Regions from separate parts of the Pseudoalteromonas sp. KS88 genome, predicted to be linked through region 2. Evidence: predicted binding sites of a transcription regulator. Region 2 holds the regulator's gene; the other holds the start of a gene.
The links. The regulator NrdR, encoded in region 2, represses ribonucleotide reductase genes. The targets are predictions, from matches to a motif close to AAACACNANATNTNGTGTTT.
Positions count from the first base shown of each region.

Region 1: nrdA (class 1a ribonucleoside-diphosphate reductase subunit alpha) is a predicted target of NrdR. The motif match lies at 4,931-4,950, and genes of this name have one in related genera.

Region 1 covers NZ_PYHV01000019.1:257,384-263,954, reverse strand. The annotation lists gene serC (3-phosphoserine/phosphohydroxythreonine transaminase) at 1-297, opposite strand, end outside; gene gyrA (DNA topoisomerase (ATP-hydrolyzing) subunit A) at 383-3,079, opposite strand; gene ubiG (bifunctional 2-polyprenyl-6-hydroxyphenol methylase/3-demethylubiquinol 3-O-methyltransferase UbiG) at 3,268-3,978, shown strand; gene C7Y70_RS13475 (HAD-IA family hydrolase) at 3,978-4,661, shown strand; gene nrdA (class 1a ribonucleoside-diphosphate reductase subunit alpha) at 5,041-6,571, shown strand, end outside.
Region 2 covers NZ_PYHV01000028.1:18,700-25,270, reverse strand. The annotation lists gene thrB (homoserine kinase) at 1-48, shown strand, start outside; gene thrC (threonine synthase) at 66-1,349, shown strand; gene glyA (serine hydroxymethyltransferase) at 2,220-3,476, shown strand; gene nrdR (transcriptional regulator NrdR) at 3,572-4,021, shown strand; gene ribD (bifunctional diaminohydroxyphosphoribosylaminopyrimidine deaminase/5-amino-6-(5-phosphoribosylamino)uracil reductase RibD) at 4,023-5,156, shown strand; gene C7Y70_RS17365 (riboflavin synthase) at 5,179-5,832, shown strand; gene ribBA (bifunctional 3,4-dihydroxy-2-butanone-4-phosphate synthase/GTP cyclohydrolase II) at 5,860-6,571, shown strand, end outside.

The DNA of each region.
Region 1 (6,571 bases), on a different contig from region 2:
ACCGTTTTCACAATAAATAGCGGCTTTGTCATCTAAGTGTAAGTTTAAAGGGACAGCGGCAAATTGACCTCGACCACCACCGTGCATAAATAGCACTTCAAACTCGTCGCTTATATTCATTAATCGGCGAAGGCTTGCTTCACATTTTTCAGTTAGTGCTAAAAATTCTTTACTTCGGTGACTTATTTCCATCACCGACACACCTAGATTTTGCCAATCAACAAATTCTTTTTGTGCTTTTTCCATCACAGCTGGCGGTAGCATTGCTGGACCCGCACAAAAATTATATATACTCATTACCTTTCCTCATTCCAGTAATTACTTTTTTATTTTCAATACAGCCATAAAAAAAGCGGCCAAAGCCGCTTTTTAAAAGTTAAAATTATTCTTCTGGTGGGTTATCACCAGCGTCATCATTAACTGTTTCGACAACTTCTTCGCTCTCGCCCTCGATAGCTATAAGCTCATCGATTTCGATCTCCTCGATACGTTGTAAACCAACTACTTGCTCTTCGTCAATAGTTCTTATCAAAATAACACCTTGGGTATTACGCCCAACGGTAGAAACTTCGTTTACACGTGTTCGAACAAGCGTACCACGATTAGAGATAATCATGATTTCGTCATTGTCATCAACTTGCACAGCACCGACAACTGCACCATTACGTTCGCTCACCTTAATCGATACAACACCTTGTGTTGCACGGCTCTTAGATGGGTAATCTTCAAGCTGGGTACGCTTGCCGTAACCGTTTTCAGTCACAGTTAAGATAGCACCATCCGTTTTTGGTACGATTAATGATACAACACGTTGTTCGTCAGCCATCTTAATACCACGAACACCTGTTGCGGTACGACCCATTGGACGCACACCTTTAAAGCGGATTTCTGGGTTACCATTTTCGTCAAGTACAGGGTTACCGTTTTCATCAACAACAGCTGATTCTTCAGCTTCTTTAAAGCGAACAACTTTACCAGCATCAGTGAAGAGCATGATCTCATTGCTACCATCTGTGATATCTACCCCAATGAGGCTATCGCCTTCATTTAGGTTTACAGCGATGATACCGCTTGCACGCTGACGACTGTATGCCGTAAGCGGAGTCTTCTTAACTGTACCAAATGCTGTCGCCATGAAGATGTATTTATCTTCTTCATACTCTCGTACCGGCAAGATAGCGGTAATACGCTCATCAGCTTCAAGTGGCAGTAAGTTAACAATTGGCTTACCACGTGCCGCACGACTCGCTAGCGGTAATTGATACACTTTAAGCCAGTATAAACGCCCTGCCGTTGAGAAGCACAAAATAGTATCGTGAGTATTCGCAACCAATAAACGTTCAATGAAATCTTCATCTTTCATCTTCGTCGCAGATTTACCCTTACCACCACGTCGCTGTGCTTCGTAATCTGATAATGGTTGATACTTCACATACCCTTCGTGCGACAAGGTTACTACAACATCTTCTTCGTTGATCAAGTCTTCAAGGCTAATATCGTGTGCTGCAGCGTTAATTTCTGTACGACGCTCATCACCGTATTGGTCTTTAATTTCAACCAACTCATCACGAATAACTTCCATTAAACGCTCAGGCGATGCCAAGATATGTAATAACTCAGCAATTAAATCTAATAACGTTTGGTATTCGTTTAAGATTTTTTCATGTTCAAGACCCGTTAGCTTGTGTAAGCGTAGATCTAGAATTGCTTGAGCTTGCTGCTCAGAAATATAATATTGGCCATCACGAATACCTAAATCGTCTGCTAACCAATCAGGGCGTGCAACATTCGCTTCACCTGCTTTTTCAAGCATCGACTTAACGTTACCCAATTCCCAAGGACGGGCTGTTAACGCCGCTTTCGCTTCAGCTGGTGTTGGTGATTTACGAATAAGCTCAATGATTGGGTCAATATTGGCAAGCGCGATAGCTAAACCTTCAAGCGTATGTGCGCGATCACGTGCTTTACGTAAATCAAACACGGTACGGCGAGTTACGACTTCACGACGGTGAATGATAAACGCTTCAAGCATTTCTTTTAGGTTGAAGCATTTAGGTTGGTTGTTAATCAAAGCAACCATATTCATACCAAACACAGTTTGTAATTGTGTTTGGGCATAAAGGTTATTCAGAATAACTTCGCCAACATCACCACGTTTGATCTCAATAACGATACGCATACCGTCTTTATCAGATTCATCACGTAATGCACTGATACCTTCGATTTTCTTATCTTTTACAAGTTCAGCGATTTTTTCAATCAAACGCGCTTTGTTTACTTGATAAGGAATCTCATGAACGATGATGGTCTCACGACCTGATTTTTCGTCCACTTCAATTTCAGCGCGGGCACGGATATACACTTTACCACGGCCAGTTAAATAAGCTTGTTCAATGCCTTTTTTACCGTTAATGATTGCCGCAGTTGGGAAATCAGGGCCAGGAATGTATTCAATGAGCTCATGAATAGTTAAATCTGGGTTTTGGATTAAAGCTAAACAGCCATTAACTACCTCAGATAAATTATGTGGCGGTATGTTTGTTGCCATACCAACCGCAATACCTGACGAGCCATTCACCAAAAGGTTAGGAACTTTTGTCGGTAACACGTCTGGGATTTGCTCAGTACCATCATAGTTAGGTACAAAATCAACCGTCTCTTTTTCAAGATCGGCTAATAATTCATGCGACATTTTTGCCATACGTACTTCGGTATAACGCATTGCAGCCGCAGAGTCACCATCAACAGAACCAAAGTTACCTTGGCCGTCTACTAACATGTAACGTAAAGAGAATGGCTGGGCCATACGGACTATGGTGTCATAAACCGCACTGTCGCCATGGGGATGGTATTTACCAATTACGTCACCGACAACACGTGCCGATTTTTTATATGGTTTATTCCAATCATTACTAAGCTCGTTCATTGCAAACAAAACGCGGCGGTGAACTGGTTTTAAACCATCACGCACGTCTGGCAATGCACGTCCAACAATTACGCTCATCGCGTAATCTAGGTAGGACGTTTTTAACTCGTCTTCAATATTGACTGGCAGAATTTCATTGGCGAGATCAGTCATTTGATATCACATTCCTTCAGTATTAACTCTTAACGTACCATTTTAATGGTCTTCAGAGTATTTGTTGTTATTAAACGTATTCTAATAGACCATGCTATCACAATTAATTTAGATTTACAGGCGCTAAATCTTTGCGATTTATTAATTTAGCCCTATATAATGGCCTCAGATTGACGAGGAAGTATTTTATGACCGAACATCAAAATGTAGATAGTGCAGAAATTGCAAAGTTTGAAGCCATTGCCGAAAGGTGGTGGGATTTAGAGGGTGAATTTAAGCCTCTTCACGAGATAAATCCATTAAGATTAGATTTTATCACCAACAAAACACAAGGCTTATTTGATAAGGAAGTGCTTGATGTGGGCTGTGGCGGCGGTATTTTAACCGAAAGTATGGCTCGAATGGGTGCCAAAGCAACAGGCATTGATATGGGCCAAGAGCCTCTTACAGTGGCAAAACTTCATAGTTTAGAAACGGGTGTGGATGTAGATTACATAAAAGTACCTGCAGAAGAGTATGCCCAAGCTAACCCTGCTCGCTTTGACGTAATTACCTGTATGGAAATGTTAGAACACGTACCCGACCCTGCTTCTATTATTCATGCGGTAGCTGCGCTTGCAAAACCTGGCGCAGACGTGTTTTTCTCGACCTTAAATAAAACCCCAAAAGCGTATTTATTTGCCATTATAGGCGCTGAAAAACTTCTAAAAATGGTACCTGAAGGCACGCATGATCATAAAAAGTTTATTAAACCGGCGCAACTGATTGCTTGGGCTGAACAAGCAGGTTTAAAAGTAAGAGCCAGTACTGGTCTTAACTATAATCCGTTATCTAAACAATACACACTCAATACAGACGTTAGTGTTAATTATATTCTCCATTTTGAGAAGCTCGCATAATGAGCAGTTCAAACAGTTTGATTCACGATATGGATTATGACGCCTTTATTTTTGACTTAGATGGTACGTTACTCGATACCGCCGACGATTTAGGCGCAGCACTAAACACCGTGTTAGTGTCGCATAACTTACCAACAGTAAGTGCTGATATATACCGCCCTGCCGCTTCTAACGGCGCAGTTGCGTTATTGCAAGCTGGCTTTGGTGATCTTTGGCTTAATCAAGAAGACCAAAACGCGCTTCGCCAACAACTACTCACCGCTTACAGTGATAACATCGCTGTTCATAGCCGCTGTTTTGATGGTGTTGCGCAACTATTATTGGCACTTGAAAAGAAAAACATAAAATGGGGGATAATGACTAACAAGCCCAGCTTCTTAACGATCCCACTGATCTCGCAGATCAAAACGCTACACAATGCACAAGCTGTTGTCAGTGGTGACACCCTTGAGGTAGCAAAACCCTCACCTTTACCTTTATTACACACAGCCGAATTATTAGCAGTAGATCCAAGGCGTTGTTTATATATAGGTGATGCCGAGCGTGATATTCAAGCTGCAAAGGCCGCAGGTATGCGCAGCGCGACAGCACTGTGGGGCTATGTACCTAGTGAGTCAGACGCATTAGATTGGAATGCTGATTTTAATTGGCAAAGTCCAATTGATGGATTTAACCACATATAGTGTATTATTTATATTAAAACACTATATATTGTGATTAGGCTAATTTTAACTCAAACTATGATGATAAAAAAAGCAGCCTAAATTTATTTTTAAAATGACTAAATTTAGTCGATCTTGAGTTGCTTTTTATAAATTTCATTTTAATCAAAAGGTCAAAGGTTAATGGCTACTAACACAATCGCGTTATCCCAAACTTATCCACAAAGGGGCCCGTTTATGCCCCTTGCAAATGATCGCAGACCACACTATCTTGTGATCTAGAATTTGAAGAGCACCAGATATTGTGGCTAAATGTTATTCAATTAAATTCGATTTTAACCCTAATAAATAGAATAATAATTTTCTAAGACTATATTTCCCAAGGAATACAGGCAAAACTATGAACCAACAGCTATCTGTAAGCAAACGTGACGGCCGTAAAGAGTCACTTGATTTAGATAAGATCCATCGCGTCATTGCTTGGGCCGCCGAAGGTCTGAATAATGTGTCTGTCTCGCAAGTTGAATTGAAATCTCACATTCAATTTTATGATGGTATTCGTACTGAAGACATTCACGAAACAATCATCAAAGCAGCTGCAGACCAAATTTCAAAAGACAGTCCTGATTATCAATACTTAGCGGCTCGTTTAGCTGTATTCCACCTACGTAAAAAAGCGTATGGTCAATTTGAGCCCCCTCGCCTTTATGACCAAATAACAAAACTAGTAGAAGATAAACGTTACGATGCACATCTGCTAGTCGACTACACGGAACAAGAAATTGATGAGCTTGATAACTACCTTGATCATAGCCGAGACCTAAACTTCAGTTATGCTGCTGTAAAACAGCTTGAAGGTAAGTATTTAGTTCAAAACCGTGTAACTGGTGAAATCTACGAAAGTGCACAGTTTTTATATATCCTTGTGGCTGCAAGCTTGTTCTCAGATTACCCTAAAGAAACGCGTTTAGATTACGTTAAACGCTTTTATGACGCCGTATCGCAATTTAAAATTTCTTTGCCTACACCTATTATGGCAGGTGTGCGTACACCAACACGTCAGTTTAGCTCGTGCGTGTTAATTGAGTGTGGCGATAGCCTTGATTCAATCAATGCAACATCTTCTGCCATTGTTAAGTACGTTTCTCAACGTGCTGGTATTGGTATTAATGCCGGTCGTATCCGCGCATTGGGAAGCCCTATTCGCAATGGCGAAGCGTATCACACAGGATGTATCCCATTTTATAAACACTTCCAAACAGCTGTTAAAAGTTGTTCACAAGGCGGTGTTCGTGGTGGCGCAGCAACGTTATTCTACCCACTATGGCATTTAGAAGTTGAAAACTTACTCGTGCTTAAAAATAACCGTGGTGTTGATGACAACCGTGTTCGTCACTTAGATTATGGTGTGCAATTTAATAAGTTAATGTATTCGCGTTTAATAAAAGACGACTACATTACATTATTTAGCCCATCAGATGTACCAGGTCTATACGATGCTTTCTTTGAAGATCAAGATGAATTTGATAAATTATATGTTCAGTATGAGCAAGACGAATCAATTCGTAAAAAGCGTATTAAAGCAATTGAGCTGTTTTCTATGTTTGCACAAGAGCGTGCAAGCACAGGCCGCATTTATTTACAAAATGTAGATCACTGTAATACTCACAGCCCGTTTATTTCAAAAGTTGCACCAATCCGTCAATCTAACTTATGTTTAGAAATTGCATTGCCAACTAAGCCATTGAATAACGTAAATGATGAAGAAGGCGAAATCGCTTTATGTACATTATCAGCGTTTAACTTAGGGGCAATTAAGTCACTTGATGAGTTAGAAGAGCTTGCTGAGCTAGCCGTACGTGCACTTGATAACTTACTTGATTTCCAAGACTACCCAGTTCCAGCAGCTAAAAATGCAACCATGGGACGTC
Region 2 (6,571 bases):
TTTTGCCATATCTGTAAGCTTGATAATGCCGGCACGCGTCAGCTATAAGAATTAAGGAACTAAGAATGCAATTACATAATTTAAAGGACGATACGCAAAAAGTGTCGTTTGTTGAAGCGGTTAAAACAGGCCTTGGCCGTAATCAAGGGGTGTTTTTTCCTGAATCTTTAGCGCCCATGGCAGATATTGATGCCTTGCTTGAAATGGACTTTGTCAGCCGTAGCTCGGCTATTTTATCGCACCTGATTGGCGATGAACTCCCGGCAGATACCGTGGCACAAATGGTGCAAAATGCCTTTAACTTCCCGGTTAAGTTAGTGGAAGTAGAAGAGAATATTTATTGTTTAGAGCTATTTCATGGGCCAACCCTTGCGTTTAAAGACTTTGGCGGGCGTTTTATGGCGGAGTGTTTAGCGCAGTTCAGCCAAGGTGAAAAAACCACTATTTTAACGGCGACCTCAGGAGATACTGGCGCCGCTGTGGCACATGCTTTTTACAATAAGCCCAATATCGACGTAGTCATTTTATACCCTAAAGGCAAAATATCACTGGCTCAGCAAAAGTTATTTACGACTCTTGGCAACAACATTCATTGCTATGCGGTAGAGGGCAGTTTTGATGATTGCCAAAGCATGGTAAAAAATGCCTTTTTAGATGATGAAGTAAAAACACGCCTAGGCTTGAACTCCGCTAACTCGATCAATATTAGCCGTTTAGTGGCACAAGTATGCTATTACTTTGAAGCCATTGCACAGCTACCAAAAGAAAAACGTGCAACTGCACATGTTTCTGTACCAAGTGGTAACTTTGGTAATGTGTGCGCCGCGATGATAGGTGCCGTAATTGGCTTACCTGTTGCTAAGCTCAGCGCCACAACCAATCAAAATGATACAGTGCCGCGTTTTATTGCAGATAAAAACTGGGCACCAAATGCAACAATTGAGTCGCTGTCAAATGCGATGGACGTGAGTAAGCCTAATAACTGGCCTCGCGTGCAAACCATGCTTGATAACAACTGGTTTAGTTATGAAAACTTTTACTCAACCAGTGTGGATGAAAACGACACTCAAGCTGTTATGAAAAAAATCCAACAAACAGGGTATGTTGCTGAACCACACACCGCGATTGCTTACCAAGGCCTAAAAGCTGATTTAGCCCCAGGCAGTGCAGGTATATTCTTAGCAACTGCACACCCTGCTAAATTTAAAGAAAGTGTTGAAGAGATTTTAGCTATTGAACTTGATATGCCAAAGCCGCTTGCAGATGCCCTTGCTAAGCCGTGCTTAGCACAAGAGATTAAAGATGATTATGAAGAGTTACGAAACATCATCTTAGAAAAGCTAGGTTAGACCTAAAGTGCAACAGCAGCGAAGTGATTAATGCTGTTGCACTCTCAGCTAGAGCCATAAATAAAATATTCCTACCAGTGAAGCAGTTAATCACACCATAGACCGTGAGCGCCTGTTTAATACTCTTAGCAATATGATTAGCATCGCAATTAAACACAGTATTAAGCCTGCAATTGTTACTATTTGATAAGGAGCCCATCTAATCAAAAGTAGTGCACACGTTAACAAAAGAAAGGGTTTAAATTCATAGTAGTAATAGTGCTTCTTTACTTTTTTGCGATTAACTTTGTGATCAATTCGTCGAGCGTTAGAGCGTAAGCGCCAAATGTTAGCGCCATTTAAAAACACTATGATACCAATCGCGGTTGGGATAATAGAGCTTGCAATAAGTAAGCAGCTTGCACCAAAGGTGAAGTAAAAATAGGGAATCGATTCGTATATAGGTTTTGCGAGCATAGCGGTTAAAGTATCATCCTTGATCACATTTCATTAAATTGTAGTTTAAATAGAAACATATGCAATGTGATTGTTACCCAAACACCTCAAAATGCAGAATTCAGCGTTTCACAGGAGTTTAATATCAAGGCGTTACTTTGCAAGAATGGCCATCCCTGTTAAAAAGTAACAACGATGAGAGTAAGTGCCTATTAGGCACCTTGAGGTGGTTTGTGTATATTATAATTGTAAATGCTTCGCCATTATATTTATTAATAATACTTATGCTTTTATAAAAAAATATCATTACAAAAACACTGTGAATTAATTTCAATCCCTGTTTAAATATGTTCAACATAAGAGCATAGGCAAATTGACGTTTTCAGCGTATAATTCAGCCTTCAAAATACCATACACGTTGCCCTAGGAGCCCCCATGTTAGAACGTAGCATGAATATTTCGGATTTCGATCCAGAGTTATTTGCAGCAATCAATAAAGAAACTGCACGTCAAGAAGAGCACATTGAGTTAATTGCATCTGAAAACTATTGTAGCCCACGCGTATTAGAAGCGCAGGGTTCACAGCTTACAAATAAATATGCAGAAGGCTACCCGGGCAAGCGTTACTACGGTGGTTGTGAACATGTTGATGTGGTTGAGCAACTTGCTATTGACCGTGCAAACGAATTATTTGGTTCTGATTACGCAAACGTACAGCCTCATGCTGGTTCGCAAGCTAACGCAGCTGTTTTCTTAGCGCTTTTAGAAGCGGGTGATACAGTACTAGGTATGAGCTTAGCGCATGGCGGCCACTTAACTCACGGTTCTCACGTAAGCTTTTCTGGTAAACTTTATAATGCGATCCAATACGGGCTTGATGAAGTAACAGGCGAAATTGATTACGCACAAGTTGAAGCTTTAGCGCTTGAGCACAAGCCAAAAATGATCATCGGTGGTTTCTCTGCATACTCAGGTATTGTTGATTGGGCTAAATTCCGTGAGATTGCAGATAAAGTAGGTGCATACTTATTTGTTGATATGGCTCACGTTGCAGGTCTTATTGCAGCAGGTGTATACCCAAGCCCTGTAAAGCATGCTCACGTTGTTACTACAACAACGCATAAAACACTTGCTGGCCCTCGTGGTGGTTTAATTATCTCAGCATGTGGCGACGAAGCTATTTATAAAAAACTTAACAGCGCTGTTTTCCCAGGTGGCCAAGGTGGTCCTTTATGTCACATTATTGCTGCAAAAGCAGTGGCATTTAAAGAAGCACTACAACCTGAGTTTAAAGAATACCAAACGCAAGTTGTTAAAAATGCACAAGCAATGGTTGCGGTAATGCAAGAGCGCGGCTACAAAATTGTTTCTGACAAAACTGAAAACCACTTGTTCTTACTTGATCTAATCGATAAAGACATTACTGGTAAAGATGCTGATGCAGCATTAGGTAATGCAAATATCACTGTAAACAAAAACTCAGTACCAAATGACCCACGTTCTCCGTTTGTTACGTCTGGTTTACGTATTGGCTCACCTGCAATCACGCGTCGTGGCTTTAAAGAAGCTGAGTCAAAAGAGCTTGCAGGTTGGATTTGTGACGTTCTAGACAACATTAATGATGAGTCAGTGCAAGCGCAAGTAAAAGAGAAAGTTCAAGCTATCTGTAAAAAATTACCTGTGTACGCTTAATCACAGGAATTTAGATAACATCAGCAATGTTTTTTGCTATCATAAAGGCCGCCCTAGAGCGGCCTTTTTGTTTTTAGTTACGGAATTTACACTATATGCATTGCCCTTTTTGCTCTGAGAAAGATACCAAAGTGATTGATTCGCGTTTAGTTGGTGGTGGTCACCAAGTAAGGCGCCGTCGTGAATGTAACGAATGCCATGAGCGTTTTACCACTTTCGAAGGTGCTGAGCTGGTTATGCCGCGAGTTATTAAACAAGATGGCAGTCGCGAACCTTTCAACGAAGATAAACTCCTTAACGGGTTACACCGTGCCTTAGAGAAACGCCCAGTAAGCACCGAGCAAGTTGATGAGGTTGTTAATATTATTAAATCTCAATTGCGTGCAACCGGTGAACGAGAGATTTCGAGTCACCTCGTTGGCGAATGCATCATGGAGTCATTAAAAAAGCTTGATAAAGTGGCCTATGTTCGGTTTGCTTCGGTGTATCGTTCATTTGAAGATATTCGTGAGTTTGGTGAAGAAATAGCACGCTTAGGGGAGTAGTATGAGCGCTCAAATGTTCACTGAGCAAGATCATCACTATATGGCTCGTGCGATAGAGTTAGCTAGTTTAGGTCGATTTACCACAACGCCAAACCCTAATGTAGGGTGTGTGTTGGTTAAAGATAATGTCGTAATAGGGGAAGGGTTTCATCAGATTGCAGGCCAAGGGCATGCTGAAGTAAACGCTCTTGCCATAGCTGGTAAAAAAGCAAAAGGGGCAACGGCCTATGTGACTCTTGAACCTTGTAGCCATTTTGGTAAAACCCCGCCTTGCGCTCAAGCATTAAAAGAGGTTGGCGTCAGTAAGGTCATTGCAGCTATGGTTGACCCAAATCCTCAGGTGGCCGGGAAGGGATTGGCCATATTAGCGAGTGCCGGCATTGAAGTTGCCTCAGGGTTACTTGAACAACAGGCACGATTGTTAAACCGAGGGTTTTTAAAGCGTATGGAACAGGGCTTGCCCTTTGTGACATGTAAAATGGCCGCTAGCTTGGATGGTAAAACAGCCCTAAAAAATGGCCAAAGTAAATGGATTACTGGCACGCCCGCGCGCCAAGATGTGCAGTTATTCAGAGCGCAAAGTTGTGCCATTTTAACGGGGGCAGATACGGTACTCATTGATGATGCAAAGCTCAATGTACGTATTAATGAACTGCCTCAAGCGTTACCAACAGATTTACCACTTCGCCAGCCAATACGCGTTATTGTCGATTCTCAAAACCGCTTAACGCCTGATCTCGCTTTGTTTAGTATTGAAAGTGAGATCATTATTCTTACGACTAAGCTTGATAAATCGATTCAATGGCCTCATTACGTTACCCATATTGAAGTGCCCGAAAAATCTCAAAAAGTAGATTTACTCGCTGCATTGCAAATTTTAGCTAAAAGACAAATAAATACAGTATGGCTTGAAGCTGGCGCGACATTGGCCGGTGAGATGACCCAGCAAAATCTAATTGATGAATTTATAGTGTATGTTGCACCTAAACTATTAGGGAATGATGCAAAAAGCTTACTAAACTTTGCAACTCTAACCAGTATGCAAGATACTATTAACCTAACAATTAGTGACTGTGCGCTAATTGGCGATGATATTCGTATCACCGCTAGTGTGACGGCCACCAAATCGTCTTAATTTATTTTTGAGAGTAAACTTTATGTTCACTGGTATTATTGAAGCAACAGGCATTATAAGTGATTTGCGCAAAACTCAAGGTGATTTGGCTATTCGTATTCAAAGCCACGATTTGAACATGGCAGATGTAAAACTAGGTGATAGCATTGCCACGAATGGTGTTTGCTTAACTGTTGTTGCTAAACATGATGATGGATTTAGTGCCGATTTATCAAATGAGACCATTGGTTTAACAGGGTTCGCACATTACAAACAAGGGCAAAAAGTTAACCTTGAAAAAGCAATGCAGCCTGTATCGCGATTAGGTGGTCATTTAGTTTCAGGTCATGTTGATGGCATTGCAACAATTACTGCAATCACCGCAAACGCACGCGCAACAGAATATTGGTTATCGACCGATGCGGCGTTGATGAAGTACATTCCATATAAAGGTTCAGTATGTGTGGATGGCATTAGTTTAACCGTAAATGCGGTTGAGGATAATAAATTCAAACTCACCATCGTGCCTCACACATCAGAACAAACCACGATTGCTGACTTTAAAGTTGGCACGTCAGTAAACTTAGAAGTTGACCAAATAGCCCGCTACCTTGAGCGTTTGATCAAAGGTGCAGAGCAACCAGCAAGCTCAGATATTTCCATGAGCTTATTAGCTCAAGCTGGTTTTATAAAATAAACTCCACAAATTAATTATGAGTAGACTATGAATTTACACAGCGCGCAAGAAATTATTGATGACATTAAAGCCGGTAAAATGGTTATTTTAATGGATGACGAAGACAGAGAAAATGAAGGCGATTTAATTATTGCTGCTGAGCATATTAGTGCTGAGGCAATTAACTTTATGGCTACTCATGGCCGTGGCCTTATCTGTTTAACGATGACGCAAGAACGCTGTGAGCAACTTGATTTGCCGTTAATGGTAAAAAATAACGGTGCTGCATTTTCTACGAATTTTACGATGTCTATTGAAGCATCAAAAGGCGTGACAACAGGTATTTCTGCCGCTGATCGCGCGCGTACAGTACAAGCTGCGATTGCAAAAGGCGCGGAACCATCAGATATTGTTCAGCCTGGGCATATTTTTCCAATTATGGCTCAGCCTGGTGGTGTACTAACACGTGCAGGCCATACTGAAGCTGGGTGTGATTTAGCTCGTTTAGCAGGCCTTGAGCCGTCTTCTGTAATCGTTGAAATACTCAATGCCGATGGCACTATGGCGCGTCGCCCAGATTTAGAGATATTTGCTAAAGAACATGGCATTAAAATTGGCACCATTGCTGATTTAATTGAGTATCGCAACATAAACGAAACCACTATTGAACAGGTTGCTAAGTGTAAGTTACCCACTCAGCATGGTGAGTTTGACCTAGTAACGTATAAAGACACCATTGATGGGCAGCTGCATTACGCAT